DNA from 4 places in the Bacillus sp. D386 genome. Region 1 is predicted to be linked to each of the others. Evidence: riboswitches for the same ligand, from Rfam matches in the RefSeq annotation. Region 1 holds a riboswitch; each other region holds the start of a gene.
What was found. Region 1 has a riboswitch for S-adenosylmethionine ahead of FHY45_RS04725 (methionine ABC transporter ATP-binding protein). Riboswitches for the same ligand answer to the same signal wherever they lie in the genome.

Region 1 (4,045 bases):
ATTTTTTTAAATGATTTGAAGTTAATGAATAAGGATTTATCGGGTAAAGCTATATTGAAAAATTTAGATAGCTTTATTTATTTTGAATGTGAAATGGATAAGTTGGGGCATATAGAATGGTCTGGAGAGACTTGTTATCCGACAGGAAGTGGTGCTGTATTATCCTTTGAATTTTTATCAAATCAATCATATTTAGATGATTTGATTAAAGAATTAGAGAATATAATCTCTCTATATCCAGTTATAAGTAAACCGTAGCTATTGTATTAACAGGTCAATAGCAGAAAATCAAGGCTGGCATGTTGACGGTCTTTTTTTATGCTCCCCATTAGGTAAGACAGTTTGAAAAATCTGGCTTACCTAATGGGGAGTTTTTCTGTGCTCAAAAAAAAAGAACGCTGTATTGATCACATGGGGCGATTCATTTTGGGGCACAGTAAAATAGAATAGTATTATTAAAAAAACGAATTTTAAAAGAGGCGTTAATAGCATCTGTAACAACGTTATCAATAGAGATTGAGCGGCAGAACCCCTTAGAATTCAGGGTTCTGCTTTTATTATATTCATTGTTTACTAGACAGGGAGCAGTTCAATACCGCAGTTGTTTAAGTGAATATTCCTAGCTTTCCAATACGTTCAATAGCTTCTATTAGCCGGTCTTCGTCTACTAATAAGCCGACACGAATGTAGCCTTCTCCGTATTCACCAAAGCCTTTTCCTGCTGCAACGGCTACATCTGCTTTTTCAAGCAAATAATCAGCAAAGCTCTCGCTCTTGAAACCGGCAGGGACAGGAAGCCAAGCAAAGAATGAACCAGTTGGGGCTTCGACTTTCCAGCCGATTTTATTGCAAGCGCCAATGAGGGAATTTCGTCGTCGTTCATAGCGTTCGATAAGCTCTTCTACGCAGGATTGCTCCCCTGTCAAGGCTGCGATTGCCGCTTTTTGTACAGCAGGGAAGAGGCTGACGTAAAGATGATCTTGAATGAGATTGAGTGCTTCGATGATAGCTGGGTTTCCGATAGCAAAGCCAACACGCCAGCCTGCCATATTGTAAGTTTTCGAGAGTGTGTACATTTCAATGCCGACTTCTTTTGCACCCTCCGTTTCAAGAAAACTGATAGGTTTTTGTCCATCAAAGCCAATAGCTCCATAGGCAAAATCATGAAGTACGGTAATGTTATTTTCTTTTGCAAATGATACTGTTTTTTCAAAAAAAGCATGATCTGCGGTAGCTCCGGTAGGATTATTTGGGTAGTTTAAATACATTAGCTTTGCATGGGTCCTTTGTTCTAAAGGGATGCTTTCATAATCCGGCAAAAATTGATTATCTTTTGTTAGTGGAAAAGTTTCATAGTTTACGTTTGCTAATACAGCTCCAGATAAATAGTCGGGATAGCCTGGGTCTGGCAAGAGCATTAGCTCTCCATCGTTGAGCAAGCACATTGGTAGCTCAACTAGTCCGGCCTTCGTTCCAAAAAGGATGGCAACTTCAGTTTTAGGGTCAACCTCGACGCCATATTGCTTGTGATAAAATTGTGCTGCCGCTTCTTTCAACTCTTCCAAACCCCGAAATGGAGAATATTTATGAGTTTGTGCATCTTCAGCCGCCACTTGCAGGGCTTTGACGATATGCGCAGGAGTAGGTTGATCAGGATTTCCTTGTCCGAGATTAATAATGTCTCTGCCTTCAGCTATAGCGCTGTTAACTTTTAGGACAAGTGTTGCAAAAAATTGGACTGGCAGTTTTTTTAAGCGTTCTGAATATGTCATATAATTCACCTTTACGAAGAGAATATAGTTTTGAATATTTAAATAATAGATAAAATTCTATAACCTTTATTTAGAAATGTCTATAGTGAGCTGAAAGAATTTGAATATAGCGGTAGTAAATGGTTATTAGATTTGCTGAGTCATAGATTATAGGGGAACGTTTGATGAAGTGGGTGTGGTAGCTTTTTCAGAAATGATTGTTTTTCGGAAAATGTGAAATGTGGAGACTATACATTAAATGAGCTTGTTTGGCAGATGAAAATAGTGAGCGATGAAAGTGTTATTCAGTCGGCTTGCGAAAATGTAGAGTTTTACATTATCGTCAGTTCAGCCCTACGAAGAAGAATGGGGAGTTTTTTAATCCGATGTATGTGGATTGGAATATTTTATTGAAATTGCAATGATGAAAGCGGTTCAACAGTTTACGTCAAAAAGGTTTTTGTTGACAGACTATTCTGAAGTCTGTAATATCATAAACAAATCAAATAAAGCTATAGCTTATCGAGAGCGACCGAGGGACTAGGCCCTATGACGTCCGGCAACCCCCTTAATAGGGAAGGTGCCAATTCCTGCAGAATGTATTACATTCTGAAAGATAAGTCGAGATAGATGTATTTCGATGCCCCTTTCAGATGAGAGGGGCATTTTTGTTTCAAAAAATGTGTAGAGATAGAGGTTGGCATATGATAAAAATTCAGAATGTTAATAAGATTTACAAAACTAAAAGCGGTATAGTAAATGGAGTTGACAACGTTTCCTTAACAATTAAAAAAGGCGAGATATTCGGGATTGTCGGGTACTCAGGAGCAGGTAAAAGCTCGCTGCTACGCTGTATTAATTTGTTGGAGCGTCCAACATCGGGAAATATCACAGTTGATGGAATTGATCTGGCTAAGTTGAGAAGCAAGCAATTGCGTCATGCACGCTTAAAAATCGGGATGATTTTTCAGCACTTTTATCTTATTAGCCAGAAAACAGTTTTTGAAAATATAGCTTTTTCTTTAAAGGCAGCAAAAGTGCCGCAGACTCAAATACAAGACCGAGTAGAAGAACTGTTGAAAATGGTCGGATTAGCTGAAAAGCGTGAAGTGTATCCTTCGCAGCTAAGTGGGGGACAGAAGCAGCGTGTAGCGATTGCAAGGGCGTTGGCGAATAACCCGACAGTACTCCTTTGTGATGAGGCGACCTCAGCACTAGATCCGACGACAACGAAATCAATATTGAATTTGTTGAAAAAAATCAATAAGGAGCTCAATATTACGATTGTGTTGATTACACATGAGATGAATGTAGTAAAGGAAATTTGTAATCGAATGGCGATTATGCAGGATGGCAAGGTCATTGAGGAAGGCTCGGTGTATGATATTTTTGCTAAACCCCATGCCGATCTTACGAAGGAATTCATTAACAGTGTTGTTTCGTTCGATATACCTGACGCTATTTACCAAAGTTGCAAGGGTCCGATTGTCAAGGTGACGTTTAGGGGAACGGTTGCCGGTGAGGGAGTCATATCGGATACGCTTCAGCAATTTAATGTAAAAGGCAATTTTCTTCATGGCTCAATTGAATATATTCAGGAATTGCCTTTAGGTATTTTTATCATGGAGCTTCGCGGACAGAAGGAAGAGATTAATAAAGCGATATCTTATATAGAAAGTCGAGAGGCAGAAGTGGAGGTGTTCCAACATGGGCTTTGATTTCAACCACTTTATAGAGCTTATTCCTGAAATTAACACAGCATTTTTGCAGACGATTTACATGATTTCCATTTCTTTAGCTGTCGCAATCGTGATTGGTTTACCAGTTGGAATTCTATTATATGTGACAGAAAAGGGTTTATTTTGGGAAAACAAAACGGTTCAGAGGATATTAGGATTTGTCGTCAATTTGGTCCGATCAATACCATTTATTATTTTATTGGTTGCTCTTATGCCATTGACCGAATTTGTTGTAAAGACAACGATTGGACCAACAGCTGCTAGCGTATCGCTGTCAGTCGCAGCTATTCCGTTTTTTGCGAGAATCGTTGAAACGTCTTTACGAGAAATTGATAAAGGTGTTATTGAAGCCGCGATAGCAGCTGGTGCGACACCGTGGATGATTATTAAGGAAGTACTATTGCTCGAAGCGAGATCAGGTATCATTTCGGGTATTACACTTACATTAATTAGCTTGATTGGGTTTTCTGCTATGGCAGGAACGGTCGGTGGTGGCGGTATTGGTGATTTAGCGATTCGCTATGGGTATTATCGCTATGATAATACCATTATGAT
Region 2 (4,045 bases), on a different contig from region 1:
TTGAATTTCTTTAATCCAATCTGGTTCACTGCGCAGAATAGGTTTAAATTCCGCTTTCCAATATTGGCGGATTTCCATAGGTTCTCCAATTTTCTTTGTAAAGCAATGTCCAGGCAATAATTTTTTCACATACTTTGTCATCGTTGCTGGTTCTGGAGTAAATTGAAAGGTAAGATAATGCTGCAGAGACACATGATCCAATTCTTGTTTTTCTATAGCGTGTATAATACTTTTCTTTTCAGAAGCAAAATAGGTCTTATCCCCATCTTCCTTATAAAAAAATGGTTTAATCCCAAATGGATCACGGGCACCAAAAATAGATTTCTCCTGTTTATCCCAAATCACGAACCCAAACATCCCACGAAGCATTTCAACTGCCTTTTCCCCATATTGAACAAATGCCGCCAGGATTACTTCAGTATCTGAATTTGTAGAAAACGCCATGCCTTCCTTTTCCAGCACTACTTTCAATTCCAAGTAGTTGTATATTTCTCCGTTAAAAACAATCCAATAGCGTTCATTTTCATACGTTAAGGGCTGATGTCCACATTCAATATCAATGATGCTTAGTCTTCTGAAACCAAGCTGGATATGTTCATCTATATAATACCCCTCGTCATCCGGCCCTCTATGCGTAATCAAGTCATTCATACTTTTAATTAGTTCTGAATCCTGATTCGCTTGTTGGTGATCATGCATACATCCTACAAATCCACACATTATTATTCACTCACTACCTTTACTTTCGACTGTTTTTCATTTAAAAATATCAAAGAATTAGATTTTAGATATGAGCTAGGGTCCCGACAAAATACGATCCATTATACCCGATTTCATAGTTTCCTAATATTATCATATTTAGACAAAAAAAGAAAGAGGGTTTATCCCTCTTTCTTGAAATGTTTATGCTGTTTATCTTAGATGTTAGCTTCCGTACGCAGTACTTCTACTTTATCAGTTTTCTCCCAAGGAAGATCTAAATCATTACGTCCAAAATGTCCGTAAGCTGCTGTTTGTTTATAAATCGGACGTCTTAAATCAAGCATTTTTATGATTCCTGCAGGGCGCAGATCAAAGTTAGCACGTACTAATTCAATTAATTTTTCCTCTTCAATTTTACCTGTACCGAACGTATCAATGGATATAGATACTGGCTGAGCTACACCAATCGCGTAAGCCAGCTGAACTTCTGCTTTATCTGCAAGACCTGCTGCTACAATATTTTTAGCTACATATCTGGCTGCATAGGCAGCAGAACGGTCTACTTTTGTAGCATCTTTACCAGAGAATGCTCCACCACCGTGACGTGCGTATCCACCATACGTGTCAACAATGATTTTACGGCCAGTCAAGCCTGCATCCCCTTGTGGACCTCCAATAACAAAACGGCCCGTTGGGTTAATAAAATATTTAGTTTGTTCATCAATAAGGTGAGCAGGAACAACCGGTTTAATTACTTGTTCTTTTAAGTCTTTCTTAATTTGATCCAGTGTTGTTTCCGCGTCATGCTGAGTAGAGATTACGATGGTATCAATTCTTACCGGATTTTTATTTTCATCATATTCCACTGTGACTTGTGTTTTTCCATCAGGGCGCAAGTATGGAAGAACTTCTTGTTTACGAACCTCAGCCAGCTTTCTAGATAATTGGTGAGCAAGAGAAATAGGAAGAGGCATTAATTCTTCTGTTTCGTTGCAGGCAAAACCGAACATTAGACCCTGATCTCCCGCCCCAATTGCTTCAATCTCTTCATCTGACATCGTGCCTTCTCTTGATTCCAAAGCTTGGTCTACACCTTGGGCGATATCTGCAGATTGTTCATCAATAGAGGTTAAGACAGCGCATGTTTCTGCATCGAAACCATATTTTGCACGTGTATAACCAATCCCTTTGATTGTGTCACGTACAATTTTTGGAATATCCACATACGTAGAAGTAGTGATTTCTCCCGCTACTAAAACTAATCCAGTGGTAACAGATGTTTCGCAGGCTACCCTTGCATTTGGATCCTTTGCTAATATTTCATCCAAAATGGCATCAGAAACCTGATCGCAAATTTTATCCGGATGACCTTCTGTTACAGATTCTGATGTAAACAAATGTCTCTTATTAGACATGTATATTTCCTCCTTCAGTTTCCCTGTTTATGGCTACTCATTATCTTTAATTATCTCCTGATTATACGAAAAAAGACCCTTCCCCTTTATAAAGAAAAGAGGAAAGGTCTGAGTCTCAGAAATCTGCCTTTCACTCTCATCGTTCAAGGCATTATAACCTTGCATCAAGTTAGCACCTTTGCGTGATTTCCATTAAAAGGAATCAAACTGCAGGTTGCCCCGGCTTCATAGAGCTCGTCTCTCCACCGAGTCTTGATAAGAGTATCCATATCAAATGTATATAATATCTTATCCATCATTTTCTGTCAATAAATAAACAGGAATATATTGTTAAGATAAAACTTTAGCTTCATCCTTTTTCTAAAAGAAGTACAGTCAGAACTTAAAATTCGCATTTCAATTATGATATTGATATAATTAATTTACGAATATTCAAATAAATATACTTTATTATTTATCCATCAATATTGACTAATATTCCTATTCTTTCACCAATGAAAACAATAATAATTATTCTTATATACTATATTAAACCATATTTTTGAAAATTAACACAATTAGTATGGATAAATCGATTAAATGTGTTATACTATTTTCCATATAATATGCTTACCAAAATTCTGGAAAAGGATGATACCTTATGAACAGTGTAGGAGTTTCCAATGAATTGAAACAATTACTTACTCATGATAATATTCACATTCAGCTTTCAGTGCCACAATTAGTTGAAAAAGTATTAACCAGAAAAGAGGGCATCCTCACATCTACTGGAGCGATTAAAGCCGAAACAGGTAAATATACCGGCAGATCTCCAAAGGATAAATATATTGTAGAGGAAGCTGCCACTAAAGATAAAATAGCCTGGGGAAGCGTCAATCAAGCAATATCTGAAGACGCATTCTCTAAATTATATGATAAAGTTATCGATTACCTCGAAAAACGAGATGAATTATTTGTATTTAATGGGTTTGCTGGGGCTGCAACAGACTACCGCCTTCCTATACAAGTAATCAATGAATATGCCTGGCACAATTTATTTGTACATCAGCTGTTTATCCGCCCCACTAAAGAAGAGCTTGAAAATCATTCTCCTGAGTTTACTATTATCTCAGCACCAGGTTTTAAAGCAAACCCTCTCGTGGACGGTACACAATCTGAGACGTTTATCATCATTTCTTTTGAGAAAAAAGTCGTCTTAATTGGAGGCACCGAGTATGCAGGTGAAATGAAAAAATCCATTTTCTCAATCATGAATTACCTGTTGCCTGAGAAAAATGTGTTCTCTATGCATTGTTCAGCAAATGTAGGTTTCGAGGGAGATGTAGCTCTTTTCTTTGGCCTATCCGGCACTGGAAAGACTACTTTATCAGCCGATCCAAATCGCCGCCTTATAGGTGATGACGAACATGGCTGGTCTCCTGATGGTGTATTTAATATTGAAGGCGGCTGTTACGCAAAATGCATCAATCTCACACAGGAAAAAGAGCCTCAAATTTTTAATGCCATACGCTTTGGTTCTGTACTAGAGAATGTGGTTGTAGATGAAGATACGAGAATTGCTGACTATGATAATGGAATGTTAACTGAAAATACCCGGGCAGCTTACCCTATCGAAGCCATGCAGAACATCGTCACACCTAGTATAGCGGGCCATCCCAATACAATCATCTTTTTAACTGCTGATGCTTTTGGTGTTCTGCCTCCAATCAGCAAGTTAACCAAAGAACAGGCAATGTATCATTTTCTAAGCGGTTATACGAGTAAATTGGCAGGAACTGAACTCGGAATCACTTCACCACAGGCTACGTTTTCTACCTGCTTCGGTTCACCATTCTTACCATTGCATCCAACTAAATATGCTGAGATGCTTGGCAAAAATATTGAGGAACATCAAGTTCAGGTATATCTGGTTAATACCGGTTGGACTG
Region 3 (4,045 bases), on a different contig from region 1:
GAAGCCAAGGCTGCTTATGGAAAAATCAAACGGTTATTATAATAAAAACCCATCACTTAAATGGTGATGGGTTAACGTTTAGTATGAAATTAGGCTAATTCTGATTGTAAGTAATTCCAGATTAACTGGGCAGTATGTTCAATAGAGCTGATATGGGTTCTTTCAAAAGCATGTGAAGCATCAATGCCGGGTCCAATTAATCCGTGTATGATATCATAGCCGGCACGGATGGCAGCAGAAGCATCAGATCCGTAAAAAGGATATATATCTACACGGTAATCAATCTTGTGTTGCTTTGCCAATTCGACTAAATGCTGACGCAGGCCATAATGATAGGGTCCGCTAGAATCTTTTGCACAAATGGAAACACTGTATTCATCCGTAGATTGTCCTTCTCCAATTGCTCCCATATCTACAGCCAGGTATTCAACAGTTTCAGCAGGAATGTTGGAGTTTCCGCCATAGCCTATTTCTTCATTATTTGAAATTAAGAAGTGGGTCGTATAGGGGAGAGTGATGCCTTCTTCTTTTAACTGTTTAATGATATACATCAGTATGCCGACACTCGCTTTATCATCTAAATGACGGGATTTAATAAATCCATTGTCTGTCAGTTCAACACGGGGCTCGAAGGAAACAAAATCACCTACAGAAATACCTAGACCTTCTGTATCCGTCTTGCTTTTTGTCACAGCATCAATTCGAACTTCAATCGTTGCATCCTCGCGTTTAATATCTCCCATTTTCTGATAAACATGGACAGAAGTTTGATTTAAAAGAATCGTCCCTGTAAACGTTTTACCTTCAGCTGTATGGATTTTACAATATTCGCCTTCAACAGAATTCCAACGAAATCCGCCGATCATCGATAATTTTAAACGCCCGCTTGGTTTGATTTCTTTCACCATAGCACCTAATGTATCTACATGGGCTGTTAGAAAACGGTGCTTTGAATCATCCTGTCCCTTGATTGTTGCCAATAGGGCACCTTTATTTGTTTTTACTGCAGGTATTCCTTGAGATTGTAAAAACTGTGCTACATGATCAATTACTTCCGTTGTATAGCCGCTCGGACTTGGAATGGATACAAGGTCTTTTATGTACTGGAAAATTTCCTGGCCATTGGCTTTCATGGTTCCGAATCACTCCTTTTTATGTATAGATTTATTATATACCTTTGTTAAAAAGTTGGACAATAAAGGCAGAAATAACTTGCTTTTTTAGCAGTAGGACTGTAAATTTATAGTTAAATAAATATTCTGAAAAATCTTATCAAGAGAGATGGAGGGACAGGCCCTGTGAAGTCTCAGCAACCGCCAATATGGAAAGGTGCTAATTCCTGCAGGAACAATCATTCCTGGCCGATAAGAAGGGACTCACTCTAATGAAAAGTCTTCTTCTTGAAGACTTTTTTCGTTTTTAAGCATAGTTTTATTCACTGGGAAAATGAGTGGATGTAAGTAATTCGTAACTTTGATGGCAAATTAGAGCCGGATGAAGGTAAATCAGAGTAACTGTATTTCGGGGATTAATAAAGAGAGAGGGGTCATACATATGACAACAGTTAAAATCGAAACACTCTTAGCTCAAATAGGCAATCGAAGTGAAACACAAACAGGTACTGTTAATCCGCCAGTTTATTTTTCCACAGCCTATCGCCATAACGGAATAGGGGAATCAACAGGGTTTGATTACATAAGAACAGGAAACCCAACCAGAAAATTATTAGAGGAAGCAATTGCCGAGCTAGAGGGTGGTAAACAGGGATTTGCCTTTAGTTCAGGTATGGCTGCCATTCACTCATTGCTATGTTTATTTTCTCCAGGTGATGAAATAGCCGTCTCTGCCGATCTGTATGGAGGGACATATCGGTTATTTGAGCAAATATGGAAGACGTATGGCATCAAGTTTAACTATTGCCATACATATGAAGATTTCGCTGAATCCATTACGGAAAATACGAAGGCCTTTTTTATAGAAACACCGACAAATCCGCTTATGCAGGAAATGGATATTAAAGAAATTGCTCAACTGACCCAATCTAACAATCTACTGCTCCTTGTGGATAATACGTTTTATACACCCATTTTGCAAAGACCGATTGAGCAGGGAGCAGATATCGTTGTCCACAGTGCCACCAAATATTTAGCAGGACATAATGATGTATTGGCTGGATTAATTGTCTCAAAGAGTAAAGAGGTTGGTGCGCGCCTAGAAGAATATCAAAATGCAACAGGCGCTGTACTGCCGCCATTTGACTCCTGGCTTGTGATGAGGGGAATGAAAACATTGAGCCTAAGGATGAGGCAGCATGAGGAAAATGCTAAGATAATCAGCCGATTTTTAAGAGAAAGAGAAGAAGTGACAGATGTCCTTTATCCTGGTAAAGGGGGGATGATATCGTTCCGGCTGAAATCAGAGGAATGGATCAATCCATTTTTAAAAAGCCTTCGCATCATATCTTTTGCTGAAAGTCTGGGTGGAGTAGAAAGTTTAATGACGTACCCTGCTACACAAACACATGCGGATATCCCTGAGGAAGTGCGTACACAAAATGGAGTCTGTAATTGTTTGCTGCGCTATTCTGTTGGGATAGAGCATGCGAATGATTTGATTGATGATCTTATTCAAGCTTTTGAATCATTATCGGTTTAGGTTATTAGAAATTTGAACTTTACAGGCATTTAGGTGCATCATGAAGGATTCCAGAAGTAATACCTAAAAAGGATAAATTAGAAAATTATGCAAATTAACGACCCGTTTTGATATACTATACCAAAATGGGTCTTTGGGGAGAATGAAAATGGCTGAACTGGTGATTTCTATTAGCAATCTTCAAATGCATTATGGATCGAAAGAAGTACTTCGAGGAATTAATCTTGATGTAAACAAGGGACAAATTATTGGCTATATAGGTCCCAATGGGGCGGGGAAAACTACCACAGTTAAAATATTGCTCGGACTCCTTACAGACTATACAGGCTCAGTGAAGGTCTTTGATAAAGAGCTTTCTGAGGATAGGATTACCTATAAAAATAGAATTGGCTATGTGCCTGAATTGGCAGATTTATATGATGTATTGACTGCACGTGAATATTTGACTTTTATAGGTGAGCTTTATGGCTTATCTTATGAGCAGGCTGACCAAAAGGCTTTTAAACTAATGAGGCTATTAAATATTGAAGAAATGTATGATTCACGAATAAATAGTTATTCAAAAGGGATGAAGCAAAAGGTTCTATTAATTTCAAGCCTTCTTCATAATCCGGATATTTTATTTTTAGATGAACCTTTAAGCGGTCTCGACGCGAATAGCGTTATGGTCATTAAAGAATTGCTTGGACTGCTGGCAAGCGAGGGAAAAACTATTTTTTATTCCTCACATATCATGGATGTCGTCGAGAAAATTAGCAATCGAATTATTTTACTGCATGAAGGCAGGATTGTTGCAGATGGAAGCTTTGCAGAATTACAGGATGTTGGCAAGGAAGGAACTCTTGAAGAAATTTTTAACCAATTAACTGGTTTTACACAGCATCGTTCAATTGCCGAAGATATTGTATCTGTTGTTAAAGAGGATTAATAGATGAAAAAATTTATGAGTTTGCGTGTGTTGGATAGAGGACAAAAGCTCTTTCAGTGGATGGGAATTGATTATCCGGTTATGAGAAGAATTCTTCAGGTTAAGCTTACAATGGATGCCAGAAGAGTTCCAACTTTGATGAATGATGGGTCTGGAAATACAGGTAAGGATTCAAATCAATTTTTAAAATCCTTATGGGTTTATGCGCTTATGGGTCTAATACTGATTCCTTTTATTATTATGGGTGAAAATTATTTTTTCCAAATGAGTATGTTGTTTGCGGTATTTATGTTTTTTATCATTACATCTTTAATATCTGATTTTTCCCATGTGATGCTTGATATACGGGATCAGTCTATTTTATTGTCTAGACCGGTTGATGGGAGAACGGTCTCGGTGGCAAAGCTGATACATATTATTATTTACCTTGGCACAATAACCCTTATTTTTATTGCGCCTGCG
Region 4 (4,045 bases), on a different contig from region 1:
TCAGTACTGCATCGCCTTCATCATTATTGTAAACCTGCGTAAGCATAGGTGCTTCAATATCCGTTTTAAACTTTAAATTCTTCGGATTTTCCGCAATATCATCCACAGTTGCTTTAGTTTTATCAATGCCTTCTTTTAGCTTTATTAAGCCTTCTGTTTCCAGCATAGATAACATACGCCCATGATCAGCTACTGAGCTGCTCATAATGATGCTTGCGCCTTTTGGTAGGTCATCCAGGCTGTCGTATTTTTTAGAATAAACACCAATCGGTTCAATATGGATTCCGCCTGCATTGGCGAAATCATACCCATTATCCTTCACTTGACTCTCAAAATAAGGGATGTGTTGGAAATAGTTAGCGTCAATTGAGCCATCTTCCAATGCTTTATTCGGCATTACATAGTCTGTAAATACTTCAACTTCAAGTTTAATACCTTTTTCTTCAAGAAGAGTTGCTGCTTCTTCCAATATTTCTGCATGTGGAACATTTGATGCGCCAATTTTAATCGTTTTTAGTTCTTTGTCCCCGGAATTGGATTCATCTCCTGATCCACCGCAGGCTGCCAATAATAGGGTTAATCCTAAAACAAGTATGAACGATAACTTTTTCACTTTGGTTTCCTCCCTAGCGCTTATCTAATTTTCTTGTTATAAAATCTCCAATAAATTGGAGAATAAACACAATAATCAATACTAAAATAGTAGCAACAATCGTGACATCTGTCTGTCCGCGGCTAAACCCTTCCAAATAGGCAAGGTTTCCAAGTCCGCCCGCACCAATCATACCTGCCATCGCTGTATAACCTACAAGCGCAATTGCCGTAACTGTGATACCAGAAACAAGTGCAGGCAGAGATTCAGGAATTAGCACCTTCCATATGATTGTAAAGGAAGTGGCCCCCATCGATCTTGCTGCTTCGATTACACCTTTATCAATTTCACGCAATCCAATCTCAACCATTCGCGCATAGAATGGAGCAGCACCTATAATTAAAGCTGGCAAAGCCGCATTGACACCGATAATACTTCCTACTAATGCCTTTGTGAAAGGAATTAACAACACGATTAGAATAATGAATGGAATGGAACGGAATATGTTAACGAAAGCACCTACAATTCCGTAAATCACTTTGTTTTCCCACATATTCCCCTTTGAGGTCAAGAATAATAGCAGACCCAATATAATTCCAAGGAAAAAAGTTGCGATTAATGAGACACCTGTCATATACAAGGTTTCCCATGTCTTTTCATAAATTCGTTCCCAAACTACATTTGGTAATAATGTTTCCATCATTCTGAAATCACCTCCACACCAATTTCCTGATTGTGGAGATAGTCAATCGCTTTCACCACTTCAGCAGCATCACCGTCTACATGAATAAATAACGTTCCATAGGACCCGTGCTGAGTCTGCGATATTTTACCCTGCAATATGTTTACATTGATTTTGTAAGAGCGGATAACCTCTGATAAAACAGGGGTTTCAGCTGATTCGCCAATAAAGGATAATTGTACAACTTTCCCCGTCGGATATTCAGCAAGCAAATGCTCAATCGTCTCTTTCGTTTCTTCTGGCTCAGTCACTTGCTGTACAAATCGTTTAGTAATCGGAGCATTTGGTTTTTTAAATACATCAAGTACTTTTCCGCTCTCGACCACTTTCCCCATCTCCATCACAGCAACGCGATGACAGATTTTACGAATAACATGCATTTCATGTGTAATTAATACGATTGTCAAGCCAAGTCTTTTATTTATATCAACGAGCAAATCCAAAATATCGTCTGTAGTCTGAGGATCAAGTGCTGATGTCGCCTCGTCACAAAGAAGAACCTGTGGATTGTTCGCTAATGCGCGCGCTATACCGACCCGCTGCTTCTGACCGCCGCTCAACTGAGATGGATAAGCATTTTCACGGCCATCTAATCCTACCAGACTTACAAGTTCCTTCACTCTTTCTTTACGTACCTTGCTTGGTACGCCCGCAATTTCTAAAGGAAACTCTATATTTTCGCTGACTGTCCTTGACCAGAGGAGATTAAAGTGTTGAAAAATCATACTTATTTCCATTCTGGCTTTTCTTAATTCAGCGCCTTTTATAGCAGCCATATCTTTGCCTGCCACCAAGACACTGCCTTCTGTTGGCTTCTCTAAACCGTTCAGCATTCTAATGAGGGTACTTTTTCCCGCACCGCTGTACCCAATAATTCCAAAGATCTCGCCTTTTTCAATAGATAATGAGACTTGATCCACTGCTTTGACAGCTGATGAACGTTTAAATGTTCCTGAGAAGGTCTTCGATACATCACGTAATGTAATCATGAAAAGTTCACCTGCTCTTTCTATCAACCTATAATTAAAGAATAACTTCAGTTAAACAAAAATGCCTTTCTGCGGAGGCAGAAAGGCATGATTTATTTATAACATGTTCCTTTCTCTCATCTCCCAGGATTTATTATCCTGTGTGAATTGGCACCTTTTCAATCATAAATGATTGCCGGTTGCCGGGCGTCAAAGGGCACTTCCCTCGGCCTCTCTTGATAAGAGTACTTAAACTATTCAATTAAATCTAACTGTCTGCTATCCTATCATGTTGAAGAAAGAACTGTCAACACCAAAGTCTGCATAGCATGTTCAATATTTATTTCACAACCACCTCAGTGGAAGCTATACCTGTTGCTTTTTCAATCGCAAGCTCCAATTCTTCAATTAGATCTTCTGCATGTTCAATTCCAACAGACAGTCTGATTAAATCCTCCTGTACACCTGATGCTTTTAATCCCTCTTCACTTAGTTGCTGATGAGTCGTGCTTGCCGGATGGATAATTAGGCTCTTTGCATCTCCCACATTGGCCACATGGGACCACAGTTCAACGGAATCAATCAGTTTTTTACCTGCCTCACGTCCACCCTTTATTCCAAAAACAACGACTGCTCCAGCACCTTTGGGTAAATATTTCTTCGTTTTTTCGTAATCAGGGTGATCTGAATCTCCTGGATACAAGACCCACGATACAGCCGGATGCTGTTTTAAATAGTCAACTATTAATCTCGTATTGGCTACATGCTCCTTCATCCTCACATGCAGAGTTTCCAATCCGAGAATAAATTGAAAGGCATTGTACGGGCTTAAGGAAGGACCTAAATCTCTCAACAGCTGAACTCTGGCCTTTACAATAAATGCTGCTGCACCAATTGCTTCACTGTAAATCAGATCATGATAGCTTGGATCGGGTTCAGTAAAGCCCGGAAATTTAGATGAATTCCAGTCAAACTTCCCTCCATCGACTATGACCCCGCCTAATGTGGTTCCATTTCCAAGCAGCCATTTCGTAGCTGAGTGTACGACGATATCCGCTCCAAACTCAATCGGACGGGATAAATAAGGAGTTGCAAATGTATTATCAATGATTAACGGAATTCCAGCTTCATGAGCAATTTCCGCCACCCGTTCAATATCAAGAACCTGCAGGCTTGGATTTCCAATCGTTTCTCCAAAAATAGCTTTGGTCTTTGATGTAATCGCTTCTCTAAAATTTTCAGTGTCACTTGGATCCACGAACCTTACGTTAATACCATACTTAGGGAGAGTATTGGCAAATAAATTGTAGGTTCCGCCGTATAGAGTGGACGCAGAAATAATTTCATCACCTGCTCCCGCAATATTTAGGATTGAGAGTGTTATAGCTGCAGCACCACTTGATACCGCTAAAGCTCCAATGCCACCTTCTAATTCTGCTATACGTTCTTCGAATACACTTGAAGTTGGATTATGGATTCTAGTATAAATATAGCCAGTTTCAGCTAATCCAAATAAATCCGCAGCATGATCTGTGTCTTTAAATAAATAAGCATTCGTCTGGTAAATCGGCACGCTTCTCGCTCCAGTTACCGAATCCTGCTGCAATCCTCCGTGTATACCTACTGTTTCAAACCGATACTTCTTTTCTTCATTTGCCATTCTACATCTCTCCATTTCATTTTAAATAGAGAAGTGAGTAAATGAAAAAAACCTCTTCACAAGAAGAGGCAGGCATTTTCCAT

Region 2: another riboswitch for S-adenosylmethionine. It lies ahead of metK (methionine adenosyltransferase); the one in region 1 lies ahead of FHY45_RS04725 (methionine ABC transporter ATP-binding protein).
Region 3: another riboswitch for S-adenosylmethionine. It lies ahead of FHY45_RS15740 (methionine biosynthesis PLP-dependent protein); the one in region 1 lies ahead of FHY45_RS04725 (methionine ABC transporter ATP-binding protein).
Region 4: another riboswitch for S-adenosylmethionine. It lies ahead of FHY45_RS14425 (methionine ABC transporter ATP-binding protein); the one in region 1 lies ahead of FHY45_RS04725 (methionine ABC transporter ATP-binding protein).

Annotation. Positions count from the first base shown of each region.
Region 1 is NZ_VEMV01000001.1:967,280-971,324, reverse strand. Features, by position in the region: gene FHY45_RS04740 (WapI family immunity protein) at 1-14, shown strand, start outside; gene FHY45_RS04735 (WapI family immunity protein) at 25-258, shown strand; gene FHY45_RS04730 (pyridoxal phosphate-dependent aminotransferase) at 606-1,772, opposite strand; SAM riboswitch class I at 2,268-2,374, shown strand; gene FHY45_RS04725 (methionine ABC transporter ATP-binding protein) at 2,456-3,469, shown strand; gene FHY45_RS04720 (methionine ABC transporter permease) at 3,459-4,045, shown strand, end outside.
Region 2 is NZ_VEMV01000007.1:28,658-32,702, reverse strand. Features, by position in the region: gene asnB (asparagine synthase (glutamine-hydrolyzing)) at 1-720, opposite strand, end outside; gene metK (methionine adenosyltransferase) at 918-2,117, opposite strand; SAM riboswitch class I at 2,251-2,379, opposite strand; gene pckA (phosphoenolpyruvate carboxykinase (ATP)) at 2,758-4,045, shown strand, end outside.
Region 3 is NZ_VEMV01000005.1:162,860-166,904, reverse strand. Features, by position in the region: gene FHY45_RS15750 (patatin-like phospholipase family protein) at 1-42, shown strand, start outside; gene FHY45_RS15745 (M42 family metallopeptidase) at 90-1,133, opposite strand; SAM riboswitch class I at 1,267-1,371, shown strand; gene FHY45_RS15740 (methionine biosynthesis PLP-dependent protein) at 1,555-2,655, shown strand; gene FHY45_RS15735 (ABC transporter ATP-binding protein) at 2,798-3,583, shown strand; gene FHY45_RS15730 (ABC-2 family transporter permease) at 3,587-4,045, shown strand, end outside.
Region 4 is NZ_VEMV01000004.1:511,867-515,911, reverse strand. Features, by position in the region: gene FHY45_RS14435 (MetQ/NlpA family ABC transporter substrate-binding protein) at 1-613, opposite strand, end outside; gene FHY45_RS14430 (methionine ABC transporter permease) at 627-1,295, opposite strand; gene FHY45_RS14425 (methionine ABC transporter ATP-binding protein) at 1,292-2,323, opposite strand; SAM riboswitch class I at 2,437-2,548, opposite strand; gene FHY45_RS14420 (O-acetylhomoserine aminocarboxypropyltransferase/cysteine synthase family protein) at 2,643-3,962, opposite strand.